One region of the Streptomyces hazeniae genome, then DNA from elsewhere that is predicted to be linked to it. Evidence: riboswitches for the same ligand, from Rfam matches in the RefSeq annotation. Region 1 holds a riboswitch; each other region holds the start of a gene.
What was found. Region 1 has a riboswitch for cobalamin ahead of RM572_RS05395 (ABC transporter substrate-binding protein). Riboswitches for the same ligand answer to the same signal wherever they lie in the genome.
Positions count from the first base shown of each region.

Region 1 (3,200 bases):
ACCAGCACGCCGGTCACCAGGGACAGCAGCACGAACATCCGGGCGCGGAAGCGGGCCACGTCCAGGCCCATCGTGGTGGCGGCCTCCTCGCCGCTCAGCAGGAGGTTGAGGGAGCGTGCGCGCAGCAGCAGCACGCCGATGCCGAGCGTCAGCGCCGACGCGGGCAGCCACAACGTGTCCCACTGCACGCCGCCCAGGCCGCCGAGCGTCCAGGCGAGCACGGTCCGCGCCTCGTTGCCGCGCTCCGAGGTCAGCAGCAGGAGGTCCATCACGGCGGTGAGCACCGCGGCGATCGCCACGCCCGACAGCACCAGCCGGACCGAGGTGATGCGGCCGCCCGCGCGGGCCGTGGCGTACACCACCAGCAGGGCGAGGAGCGCGCCCGCGAACGCCGCGACCGACAGGGAGACGGCGCCGAAGAGGCCGATCCCGGAGACGATGACCAGGACCGCGCCCAGCGACGCCCCCGAGGAGACGCCCAGGAGGTAGGGCTCCGCCAGCGGGTTGCGTACCAGGGCCTGCATCGCCGCGCCCACCACCGCCAGCCCGGCGCCGGTCACCGCGCCGAGCAGCACCCGCGGGGCCCGCACGTCCCACACGATGGTCTCGCGGACCTGCGACCACACCGGCTCCGACCAGTCCAGGCCCAGGTGATGGCCCACGATGCCCCACACGTCGCCCGGCGGCACGTACACCGAGCCGATGCCCACGCCCGCGGTCAGCGAGACGAGGAGCGCGGCGCCGAGGGCGGCGAGGGCCAGCGCGTAGCGGCCGCCGCGGGGCCCGGACCTCTCGGCCCGGTCCGTGCCGGGGGACTTGGTGAGTGACGGGGGTGGCGGCGCGGGCGTCCGCAGCTTCACCGGAAGCGCCCGGGATGCAGGGCGCGGGCGAGGTCCTCGACGGCGTGCGGCGGCCGGACGCCCACCAGGGTGGCGGTCAGCGGCAGGACGACGAACCGCTCGTTCTCGATGGCGGGCACGTCGGCCAGTGCGGGCTGGGAGAGCAGGAACTCCTTCTTCTCCTCGACGCTCCCGGCGCCCGCGTAGTCGTAGAGGGCGATGACCTCGGGCTTGCGGGCGACGACCTGTTCCCAGGAGGCGTCCCCGAAGACCTTGTCGATGTCGGCGAAGACGTTGCGTCCCCCGGCCAGCCGGATGATCTCCGTGCCCAGCCCCTTGCCGCCGGCGGTGAAGGGCGCCTTCTCGCCGCTGTCGTACACGAACACCGGCACCACGTCGGCGCCTTGCACGGCCTCGGTGGAGGTGCGGACCTGCTTCTTCAGGTCGCTCACTACGGTGTCGGCACGCTCGGGCACACCGAAGATCTTCCCGATGGTGCGGATCTCGTCGTAGGCGTCCTGCATCGACACCTCGTCCTCGCCGCAGTACTCGCGGTTGAGGTAGGTGTGCACGCCCGCGTCGGCAAACACCTTCCGCGAGCGGCCCTCGTTCTCGGCGAACGCGCTGCCGTAGCCGCCGTACACGAAGTCCGGCTCGGCGGTCAGGACCGTCTCGAAGGACGGCTCTTTCTCCGCGAGTTCGGGGATCGACTCGAACGCCTCGCGGTAGCGCGGCAGGACGGCGGAGTCCGGGAAGGCGGTGCCGACCATCCGGTCCTCCAGGCCGAGGGCCAGCATCAGCTCCGCGGGGTGCTGGTGGATGGTGACCGCCCGGGAGGGCGGCTCCTCGTACGTGGTGCGGACACCGCAGTTCTCCACGGTGACGGGGAAGCCCTCCGTGGACGTCTTCGCCGGCCGGTCGTCGCCGGCGGCGGCGCCGCCCGACGTGCCGCATCCGGCCAGCAGCGTGCCCGCCAGCGCGGCGGCGACGGCCGGCGCGACGCCGCGCACCGTCCGCCGGCGCCGCGCGGGGTGCCCTGCACCCGGCGCCGGGGAGGGGGAGGGAGAAAGGGGGGAAACGTCCTGCACCTGAAGCCTCCTGGGGAGTCCGCGCTCCTCGGAACGGTCCGCGACGGCCAGTTTCCTGACTCCCGGATCGACGTTCCCCCTCGCCTTCCCGCGCGGGTGCGCGCAGTGGCGTGCCGGAAGGGGTCCACTCCCCGGTCACAGTGGCGGGACCGTGCCGGACTCGCACCGGCTTCCTGTGTCCCGTCGCGGTGATGACCTGGAGATCGTACGTTCCTGCAAACAGGGTGCAAAAGGGCGCCCGGATGTGACACCGAGCGCCCCCGCGCGCCCGTTCACCCCGGGCGGACCGCCCGCACGACGAGCCGCTCCGCGTCCTGGTCGTAGGGGCGGCAGCGTGACCGGAGCGCCCGCCCTCCCGTCCCCTCCTGCCGAGTGCCGGGCGGCAGAGGCCCGCTACTGCGGGCGCGTCTTCCGTGCAAGGCTGGTCGGGTGTTGACCGATGACCTGCTGGCACGGACCTCCGCGATCGGCCCCTACTTCGCCGTCGGCACCGGACCGCGGGCGGACGCCGCCGGCTTCGTGCCGCTCGCCCGGCTGTACGGCGATCCGGCGCTCCTGGCCGAAGCGGCGGCCGACGTGGGGCGGCGCATGGGCACCGGCGACGTCCGGGTCGCGGCCTCCACCCTGCAGCTCGGGCTGGCGTCCCGGCTGTGGTCGGTCGCGCTGGGCACGGCCGCGCTCGCCGGCCGGGTGCCTGACCTGTCCCCCGAACGCCTCTGGTGGCGGGCCGTGCCCTCCGGGCCGCTCGCGCTGTGGCTTCCGGACTCGGTCGCCGCTGTCCCGGGCGTCCCCGCCGACGCGCTCCACGAGGTCGTGGTGGAGGGCCACCTGACGCCGCTCGCCGCCGAGATGCGGCGCGTCTTCCGGCTCTCCCCCCAGGTCCTGCGGGGCAACGCGGCCTCGGCGCTCGTCGGCACGCTGCGCGTGCTCCACGCGCAGCTGCCGCACCCGGACTTCCCTCCGCTGCCCTGGGCGCGGGCGCTGCTGGACCGCGAGCCGCTCGCCAGGACGGGCCGGCTCTCCACCCGCGGCGGCGAGGTGGTGGCGTTCCGCCGCCGGAGCTGCTGCCTGTACTACCGCGTCGGGGGAGGCGTGTGCGGCGACTGCGTGCTCGACCGCTCCACCGCGTAAGCCCCGTGAACGCCCGCGCCCCCCGGAGCCCTTGCGGCTCCGGGGGGCGCGGGGGAGGACGGAGGGCCGCTTACATCTCGGTCCAGGTGAAGGCGACGTCGTCACCCGGCTCGATGCGGAACTGGCAGCCGCCGACCGGGGT
Region 1 covers NZ_JAVREQ010000003.1:40,648-43,847, reverse strand. The annotation lists gene RM572_RS05400 (FecCD family ABC transporter permease) at 1-761, opposite strand, end outside; gene RM572_RS05395 (ABC transporter substrate-binding protein) at 857-1,927, opposite strand; cobalamin riboswitch at 1,956-2,140, opposite strand; gene RM572_RS05390 ((2Fe-2S)-binding protein) at 2,357-3,058, shown strand; gene RM572_RS05385 (DUF4430 domain-containing protein) at 3,129-3,200, opposite strand, start outside.

Region 2 (3,200 bases), on a different contig from region 1:
AAGCCGCGCGGCGGCTGGATCAGCACCAGCAGGTTCCCGAACCGCAGCGCGGCGAGCACGATGTCGCCCTCGTCGTTGCGGCTGCGGTCGACGAACATCTCCCCCGGCGGCGGCCCCCAGTGCTCCTCCACGGCCTCCCGCAGCGCCGGGTCCAGCTCGGCGAACCAGCGCCGGTAGTCGGCCGCCGGGATGCGCACCGGGTTGCGGGCCAACTGCTCCTCGGTCAGCCAGTCCTGATCGTGGCCGCCCGCGTCGATCAGGGCGCGGATCAGCTCGTCGCCGTCTCCGGATGCCAGCCCCGGAATCTCGGCGTCGCCGAAGTCGTAGCCCTCGGCGCGCAGCCGGCGCAGCAGCGCCACGGCGCTGGCGGGCGTGTCGAGGCCGACCGCGTTGCCGATCCGGGAGTGCTTCGTCGGGTACGCGGACAGCACCAGGGCGATCCGCTTGTCCGCGGGCGGCACGTGGCGCAGGCGGGCGTGCCGGACGGCGATCCCCGCGACGCGGGCGGCCCGTTCGCGGTCGGGCACGTAGGCGGGCAGGCCGTCCGGGTCGATCTCCTTGAAGGAGAACGGGACGGTGATCAGCCGCCCGTCGAACTCCGGGACGGCGATCTGGCCGGCCGCGTCCAGCGGGGACACGCCCTCGTCGTTCTCCTCCCAGGCGGCACGCGAACCCGTCAGGCACAGCGCCTGGAGGATCGGCACGTCCAGCGAGGTGAGCGCGCCCGCGTCCCAGGACTCGTCGTCGCCGCCCGCCGACGCCTCGGCGGGGCGGGTGCCGCCCGCCGCCAGCACGGTGGTGACGAGCGCGTCGGCCGCGCGCAGTGCGTCGATCAGCTCCGGCTCGGGAGCACGCAGGGACGCCACGTACAGGGGGAGCGCGCGGGCGCCCGCCTCCTCCAGCGCAGCGCACAACACCTCCACGAAGGCCGTGTTGCCGCTCATGTGATGCGCCCGGTAGTAGAGGACGGCGACCGTGGGGGCGCCGTCGGCGGGTGCGGGGGCCGTGCGTTCCAGCGGGCCCCAGGTCGGCGCGGCGGCGGGCGGCTCGAAGCCGTGTCCGGTGAGCAGCACCGTGTCGGACAGGAACCGCGCGAGCTGCTCGAGGTTGCCGGGACCGCCGTGCGCGAGGTAGCGGTGCGCCTCGGCGGCGATCCCGACGGGCACCGTCGACGCCGCCATCAGCTGGGCGTCCGGGGCCTGTTCACCGGTCAGCACCACCACCGGCCGGTCCCCGGCGAGCAGCGCGTCCAGCCCGTCCTCCCAGGCCCGCAGCCCGCCCAGCAGCCGGACGACGACCAGGCCGGTGCCGTCCAGGAGCCCCGGCAGGTCGTCCAGGTCCAGGCGGGAGGGGTTGGCGAAGCGGTAGCGCACGGGACCGCCGGCCGCGCGGGCGCTGAGCAGGTCGGTGTCGGACGTCGACAGCAGCAGGACGGCGGGGGAGCCGGACGGGTCGGAGGAGTCGGAGGAGTCGGGTGCGGATCCGGGGGAGTCGGCGGGCTGCGGGTCTCGTTCCGCGGGCGAAAGCGGCATGCGACGTGAAGCCTTCCTCGGGGTGTCCACGCCCCGGGCGGTGTCGGACGGCGGGAGTTCCTGGCTCGTCCGGTTCCTCTTCACCGGACTCACAGTGGCGGGACCGCGCCGGAGTCGCACCGGGCTTCCTCCCCTGTCGCCGTCAACGGCGATGACGGGCATACGACCCGCCGACCAGCATCGTAAGCGCAACGCGGGTGCTCCGGGCCGTGATCCGGGGCATACGGTCCGGGCGTCGTCCGTCTGTATGCTCGCCGCGATGCCGACGCCCCGTGGCCGCACCTCAGCGAGCCCTGCCCCCGTGACGGCCCCCGTCCGGGGCCGTCACGACGCCTGCCCGGGCGCGCTGCGGCTGCACGCCGCGGACGACGGCGCCCTGGCACGGGTACGGGTGCCCGGCGGTGCGCTCACCGCCGCGCAGGCACACCTGCTCGCCGACACGGCGGACCGTCTCGGCGACGGCGCCCTCCACCTCACCTCGCGTGGCAACGTCCAGCTCCGCGGACTCGCCGCCGGCTGCGGCGCCCAACTCGCCGCCCGGCTGCGGGAGGCGGGGCTGCTGCCCTCCGCCGCGCACGAACGGGTGCGCAACGTGGTGGCCACCCCCCTGTCCGGCCTGGACGCCCGCGGGCACGCCGACGTCAGGCCGTGGGTCCGGGAGTTGGACCGCCTGCTGTGCGCCGACCCGGGTGCCACCGGTCTTTCCGGGCGCTTCCTCTTCGCCTTCGACGACGGCCGCGGCGACGTCGCCGCCCTGGGTGCCGACGTGACGGTGACGGCGGCGACGCCCGCGCCGGGTGCCGACGGCACGGCGGACGCGTCCGGCACGGCCGTGGTCCGGGTCGGCACCTCCGGCGCGGCGGTCACCGTCCCGGCGGCGGACGCCCCCGGCGCCGCGCTGTACGCCGCGCAGACCTTCCTCGCCCTCGGCACCGGCGCCTGGCGCGTCTCCGACGCCCCGGACACGGCCGCCGCCGTCACCGAGGCGCTCCGCACCCGCTTCGGACGGCCGTCCCCCGTACCGGGCGCGGGCCCCGCCACGGGTGACGGGCACGACGCCGGCGCCCCACGCGTACGCGACGCCGCCGGGGCGGGCCGCGCAACCCCGGGCGTGCACGTCGAAGGGGCGGGGCCCGCGCCCGGAGTGGTCGTGGCGCCCGGGGGCGTGCACGCCGCCCTGTGCGTGACCGCGCCGCTGGGAACCCTCACGTCCGCGCAGGCGCGCCTGCTCGCCGACCTGGCGCTCACCCGGGGCACCCGCGTACTCCGCGTCACCCCGTGGCGCGGCGTCGTCGTGCCGGGACTCGCGTCGGCCGCAGCGCCCACCGCGCTCGCGGAGACCGGAGCGGCCGGCCTGGTCACCTCGGCCGCCTCGCCGTGGTTCGGCCTCGGTGCCTGCGCGGGACGCCCGGGCTGCGCGGCGTCGCTGTCCGACGTACGCGCGGACGCCCGCGCCGCGGCCGCCGGCCATGACTCCCGGCCGCCGCTGCCGGTGTACCTGTCGGGCTGCACCCGGCGGTGCGGACGTCCGAAGGGCCCGCACGTGGACGCCGTCGCCACCGGCGACAGCCGCTACGAGGTGTCCGTGCCCGGCACGGACGACGCGGGGGAGTTCGCCGCCGCGCTCACCGCCACCGCGGCGGCACGCACCACCGCCGACGGGTGACC
Region 2 covers NZ_JAVREQ010000013.1:47,175-50,374, reverse strand. The annotation lists gene cobN (cobaltochelatase subunit CobN) at 1-1,532, opposite strand, end outside; cobalamin riboswitch at 1,568-1,719, opposite strand; gene cobG (precorrin-3B synthase) at 1,792-3,198, shown strand.
Region 2: linked by a shared signal. The riboswitch ahead of cobN (cobaltochelatase subunit CobN) and the one ahead of RM572_RS05395 (ABC transporter substrate-binding protein) in region 1 are both predicted to bind cobalamin.

Region 3 (3,200 bases), on a different contig from region 1:
AGCGACGGGCGGCCGGTGAGCCGGTGCAGCATCTCCAGCCCCGGCTGCAGCAGCGTCACGTCGCCGCGGAACTTGTTGACCAGGTAGCCGCACACCAGCGCCTGGTCCTCGGGGGACAGCAGCGCGGTCGTGCCGAAGAACGAGGCGAAGACCCCGCCGCGGTCGATGTCGCCGACGACCACCACGGGGAGGCGCGCCGCCCGCGCGAGGCCCATGTTGACGATGTCGTTGCGCCGCAGGTTGATCTCGGCGGGGCTGCCCGCGCCTTCGCAGATCACGGCGTCGTGGGTGGCGCGCAGCTCCTCCAGGCACCCGGCGACCGTCTCCAGCAGCTTCCGCTGCCTGTCCTCGTGGTAGCCGCGGGCGCTCAGTTCGCCCACCGGCCTGCCCATAAGGACGACCTGACTGGTGCGGTCGCCGCCCGGTTTGAGCAGCACCGGGTTCATCGCCGCGCTGGGCTCCACCCGGGCGGCGGCCGCCTGCATGGCCTGCGCCCGGCCGATCTCCGCGCCCTCCCGGGTGACGAAGGAGTTCAGCGACATGTTCTGCGCCTTGAACGGCGCGACCTTCAGTCCCTTGCGGGCCAGCCAGCGGCAGACCCCGGCCGTGACCACGCTCTTCCCGGCGTCCGAGGTCGTCCCCGCGACCAGCAGACCGCCGCCCCGCCGCACCGCGTTCACCGCCGCCTTCCCTTCCGCGCGGCCACGACCCTCACGGCCGTCGTCGTCACCAGCGCCAGCACGCCGACGCGGCGGGAGAGCCGCACCGCGCGCTCCACGTCCTCCGTACGGACCGGCCGGCCACCGGCGTTGAGCACCGGCCGGTGCTCGACCCGCCCCGCGTACGCCAGCGTCCCGCCCAGCCGTACGCCCAGCGCCCCGGCGAACGCGGCCTCCACCGGACCCGCGTTGGGGCTGGGGTGACGGGCGGCGTCCGCACGCCAGGCCCGCAGCGCGCCGTTCGGGTCGGATCCGGCGAGTGCGGCCAGCGTGGCCGTCAGCCGGGCTCCCGGCCAGCCCGCCAGGTCGTCCAGCCGCGCCGACGCCCAGCCGAAACGCAGCAGCCTGGGGGAGCGGTGGCCCAGCATCGCGTCCAGGGTGTTCACCGCGCGGAACGCCACCAGGCCCGGCACGCCGGCGACCGCTCCCCACACCAGCGCGCCCACCACGGCGTCGGAGGTGTTCTCCGCCACCGACTCGACGACCGCCCGCGCGACGCCGTCGGCGTCCAGCGCCTCCGGGTCCCGCCCGCACAGGTGCGGCAGCCGCCGCCGCGCCGCCGGAACGTCGCCCGCGGCGAGTGCGGCGCCGATCGCCCGCGCCTCGCGGATCAGGGAGGTCCCGCCGAGCACCGTCCAGCCGGCGACCGCGGCCAGCACCACCGAGGGCAGCGGCGAACGCGCCCTCCCGGCGGCCGCGTTCAGGCCCGCCGCGGCGACCGCCACGCCGCCGGCGCACACCACGGCGCACAACGCCCCGGCGCCGCGGTCGTCACGCCACAGGGCACGTTCGGCCCGGCTCACCGCGCGGCCGAAGGCCGCCACGGGGTGTCCGCGCCGGGGGTCGCCCAGCGCGAGGTCGGCGAGGAAGCCGAGCGTCACCCCGTACGCGTACGCACGCGGACGCGGCATCAGACGACGGGCTGTGGAGCCTCGCAGGAACACGACGAGGTGCGGGGTGGGGGAGGGGCGCAGAAGCCACGCATGGCGGAGTCCTCACTCAGGGTCCTCGCCCTGGCTCGACGTGTCCGGCGGCGAGAGTCTCCTGGCTCCCGGATCGGCGCCTCCCCGGCCTTCCAGCCCGCTGGCGGGCCGTGGCGTGTGGTGAGGGGCGCTCCCCGGTGACAGTGGCGGGACCGCGCCGGATTCGCACCGGCTTCCTCTTCTGCCGCCGTTCGGCTGCCGGAAGTCCATCACGGCCCCCCACGACCGTCAACTCGCCCCCGACCTGCGGCGAAGCAGTGTGACCACCCCCACGCAGCGCCCCCCCGCGTCCCGCCCGGCGCGCCCCGGGTACGCGCGAGGGGTGGGTACGGCCCGCAGGCCGTACCCACCCCTGGGTGCGCGGGGGTTCAGGCGCCGATCAGGTAGATGCCGTACGCCACGGCGGCCGCGCAGACCGCGTAGCAGAGGTATGCGCCGGTGCGGGCGAGTACGGAGGCGCTGCCGCCGTCCTTGCGCGGTGCGGAGCCCACGATGCCCAGGGTGAACACGCCGACCAGCGCGACGGAAGCCAGCAGGCTGACGCCGAACACGTTGATCAGGGCGGACCAGTGGATGTCCATGGTGAGTGCTTCGCTTCCTTCGGGTGGGGCGCGTCAGGCGCCGGAGACGGAGGCCTTGGTGCGGGCGTGCTCGGACTCCTCGTCCTGCGCGCCGTGCTGCTCGGGGACCGTGCCGGCCGGCGGCGGGGCGACGGCGCTCATCGCGGCGGCCACCACGCCCGCGTCCTGTGCGTCGGAGCGGGATCCCGGGGCGGAGTCCTCCGGCATGTCGTTGACGTTGGTGTGGTCGACCGGCTGCCGGCGCGAGGCCAGCCAGATGGCGCCGTTGACCAGTACGCCGAGGACGGCGACCACGGTCACGCCGACGTTGCCGCGCTCGGCCAGCAGCGCCGCGCCGCCCGCGACCAGACCCGCGGCCGGGACGGTGATGCCCCAGGCGGCCAGCATCCGGCCCGCCGTGCCCCAGCGGACGGTGCCGCCCTTGCGCCCCATCCCCGCGCCCATCACGGCGCCGGAGCAGGTGTGCGTGGTGGACAGCGAGAAGCCCAGGTGGGAGGAGGCCAGGATGGTGACCGCGGCGCTCGTCTGCGCCGAGAAGCCCTGCGGCGGGTGGATGTCGGTGAGGCCCTTGCCGAGAGTGCGGATGATCCGCCAGCCGCCGAGGTAGGTGCCCAGCGCGATGGCGACACCGGCCGAGACGACCACCCACATGGGCGGGCCCGCGTCCGGCGCCAGCGCGCCGCCCGCGATCAGGGCGAGGGTGATGACGCCCATCGTCTTCTGCGCGTCGTTGGTGCCGTGCGCCAGGGAGACCAGCGCGGCGGAGGTGATCTGGCCGGCCCGGTAGCCCTTGCCGGCCTGCTCCTCGCTCACGTTGCGGGTGAGCCGGTAGGTCAGGCGTGTGGCGCCCCAGGCGGCGAGGCCGGCGACCAGCGGGGCGGCCAGCGCGGGGATCAGCACCTTGGTGACGACGACGT
Region 3 covers NZ_JAVREQ010000025.1:8,087-11,286, forward strand. The annotation lists gene RM572_RS23215 (cobyric acid synthase) at 1-680, opposite strand, end outside; gene RM572_RS23220 (cobalamin biosynthesis protein) at 677-1,630, opposite strand; cobalamin riboswitch at 1,758-1,880, opposite strand; gene RM572_RS23225 (hypothetical protein) at 2,071-2,283, opposite strand; gene RM572_RS23230 (inorganic phosphate transporter) at 2,317-3,200, opposite strand, start outside.
Region 3: linked by a shared signal. The riboswitch ahead of RM572_RS23220 (cobalamin biosynthesis protein) and the one ahead of RM572_RS05395 (ABC transporter substrate-binding protein) in region 1 are both predicted to bind cobalamin.

Region 4 (3,200 bases), on a different contig from region 1:
ACGGACTTCACGGCCTTCCCGTCCGCCTCGGCGCGGCGGTAGGCGGCGTCGAAGTCGTCGCCCCACAGGTCCACCAGCTCGGGCACCTCGGCGGGGGAGAACAGCGACCAGTCTGCGTCGGCCTCGACGCGGCGCATGAACTCGTCCGGGATCCAGTGCGCGAGGTTGAGGTTGTGGGTGCGGCGGGCCTCCTCGCCGGTGTTGTCCCGCAGCTCCAGGAACTCCTCCAGGTCGGCGTGCCAGGTCTCCAGGTAGACGCAGGCGGCGCCCTTGCGCCGGCCGCCCTGGTTCACCGCGGCGACCGAGGCGTCCAGCGTGCGCAGGAACGGGACGATGCCGTTGGAGTGACCGTTCGTGCCGCGGATGAGCGAGCCGCGGGCACGGACGCGGGACCAGGACAGGCCGATGCCGCCGGCGTGCTTGGAGAGCCGGGCGACCTGGTGGTAGCGCTCGTAGATCGAGTCCAGTTCGTCCAGCGGCGAGTCCAGCAGGTAGCACGACGACATCTGCGGGTGCCGGGTGCCGGAGTTGAAGAGCGTCGGGGAGGACGGCAGGTAGGACAGCGAGCTGGTCAGCCGGTACAGCTCGGCGACCTCGTCGACGGCCCGCGCGCTGTCGTCCGCCGCCAGCCCGCAGGCGACGCGCAGGAGGAAGTGCTGCGGGGTCTCCACCACCCGGCGGGTCGTGGGGTGGCGCAGGAGGTAGCGGGAGTGCACCGTGCGCAGCCCGAAGTAGCCGAACCGGTCGTCGCTGCCGTCCGCCACGGCGGCGTCGACCAGGGCGTCCAGGCGTGCGGCGTGCGCGGTGACGAACGCGGCGGTGGAGTCCGCGATCAGACCTTCGCGGTGGCCGACGGCGACCGAGGCGGAGAACGAGGTCGCGCCCTGACCGGCGGCCTCCTCGCGCACGGCGCGGGTCAGCAGCCGGGCCGCCAGGCGCCCGTACTCCGGTTCGTCGCCGATGAGTCCGGCCGCCGCTTCGACGGCCAGCGACCGCAGGTCCGCGTGGGTCGATCCGGGGTGCCGTCCGCGCCGTACGGCCGCGGCGATCCGGGCGGCGTCGGTCGCGGGCAGGTCGGCGGTCAGCTCCGTCAACAGCCGCTCCAGCAGGGCGCTGTCGGCGTCCGGCCCGGAACGCGCCGGGTACGGCGACGGGACGGCTGCGGCCTCGGGTGCGATGGTCACGGTGACGTGCTCTCCCTCGCTCGGCGGGGGCCGGTGGGGAGGCGTGGCGGGGCGCAGACGGCGACCCGTTGCGGGCAGGCGCCACCTCGCGTCCGCCGGCCCATCCCACGGGGCCCGGACGTGTACGACGCCGTCGGCAGGTGCTCGGACTCGCGGCGTTCCGGGGCCCGTTCGACGCGTGGAGGCAGGGCACGGCACGCCGCACACCGTTGCGGGACAGTCCCGGATTCGCACCGGGTTCCCCTGCGGCGACAGCGAGGACGAGCATACATGTTGGGGTGCTCCGCGCGAGCACCCCAACATCTTGTGTCGCTGGTAGGGTTGCCGTGCCCGTCAGTCCTCGGCGTCGGCGAGCTCCAACGCGAAGGTCCACAGTGGCAGACCGGGGATCGGCTCCCAGTCGCGGGCGGGGGTGCGCACGAACCGCAGCCGCCCGTACAGGCGGTGAGCGGTCGTCATCTTCGACTCGGTGGAGAGCACCACGCGTTCCCGGCCGAGTGCCCGCGCACGCGCCAGGCATTCGCGCACCAGCGCCTCGCCCACGCCGCGCCCCCGCCCCGTCCGGTGCACGGCCAGCATGCGGAACTCGGCCTCGCCGGGCCGGGCGATGTTCGCGTACTCCCCGCCGTCCCCGACGAAGGTCACGGTGCCCAGCAGATCGCCGGTGCCCGCGTCCACGGCGACCAGGACCTGCGCGTGCCCGGCGCGGTGCGGCACGTTCCGCAGCACCTCCAGGTACGGGTCCCGCGCGCCGTGGGTGAGCAGCCCGTCCTCCAGGTACGCGTCGGCCGTCAGGTCTCCGACCTCGCCGTACTCCGCCTCGTGCGCCGCCCTGATCGTCACGTCCATGCCCCCAGCATGCAGCACCCCACCGGCGGCCGCCGGTGGGGTGCTCGGGTGGGTTCCGGGGATCAGGGAGCGGCGGTGGGAGCCGGCAGCTCCTCCTTGACGCCCCGGTCTCCGGCGTCCGCGCGGTAGTCGGAGGGCGTGGTCTCGTCCCGCCCGTCCGGGACCTTGGCGGCCCGCAGGATCACCGTCAGGACGACCGTGACCACGGCGTTCAGCACGAAGGCGGTGAGGCCGATGTAACCGATCTCACCGATCATCGGGATCTCCGCCGTGCTGCCGCCGAAGTGATCCTGCTTCGGGCTGGACACGTTGTACGCCGCGATGGTGCCGTACACCATGCCGACCGCCCAGCCGGCGAGCAGCGCCCACCGGTGGAACCAGCGCGTGAACAGGCCGCCGACCAGGGACGGGAAGGTCTGCGCGATCCAGATGCCGCCCAGCAGCTGGAAGTTGAGCGCCGCCGTCTTGTCCAGGGTGAGGACGAAGACCAGGGCGCCGACCTTCACCAGGAGCGAGGTGACCTTGGAGACCTTGGTCTCCTGCTCCGGGGTGGCGTTCGGCTTGAGGAAGTCGCGGTAGACGTTCCGGGTGAACAGGTTCGCCGCGGCGATCGACATGATGGCCGCCGGGACCAGGGCGCCGATGCCGATGGCGGCAAACGCGACGCCCGCGAACCAGGCCGGGAACATGTTCTCGAACAGCTGCGGCACCACCAGCTGCGGGTTGTCCAGCGAGATTCCGGCCGCGATGCCCATGAAGCCGAGCAGTGCCAGCAGGCCCAGCATCAGCGAGTACAGGGGCAGGATGGTGGTGTTGCGGCGGATCACCTCGCGGCTGCGGCTGGACAGCGTCGCGGTGATCGCGTGCGGGTACATGAACAGCGCCAGCGCGGAGCCGAGTGCCAGCGTCGCGTACGCCCAGTGGCCCTCGGGCCCGGTGACCAGTGCTCCGCCGGTCTCGGAGAGCTTCTCGCCCGCGCTGGAGAAGATGTCGTCGAAGCCGCCGAGCTTGATCGGGATGTAGATGATCGCGACGGCGATCACGATGTAGATCAGCGAGTCCTTGACGAACGCGATCAGGGCCGGGGCCCGCAGTCCCGAGGAGTAGGTGTAGGCCGCGAGCACGCCGAAGGCGATGAGCAGCGGCAGGTCCTTGATGAACCAGTGC
Region 4 covers NZ_JAVREQ010000002.1:215,478-218,677, forward strand. The annotation lists gene RM572_RS04730 (ribonucleoside-diphosphate reductase subunit alpha) at 1-1,184, opposite strand, end outside; cobalamin riboswitch at 1,303-1,452, opposite strand; gene RM572_RS04735 (GNAT family N-acetyltransferase) at 1,518-2,033, opposite strand; gene mctP (monocarboxylate uptake permease MctP) at 2,096-3,200, opposite strand, start outside.
Region 4: linked by a shared signal. The riboswitch ahead of RM572_RS04730 (ribonucleoside-diphosphate reductase subunit alpha) and the one ahead of RM572_RS05395 (ABC transporter substrate-binding protein) in region 1 are both predicted to bind cobalamin.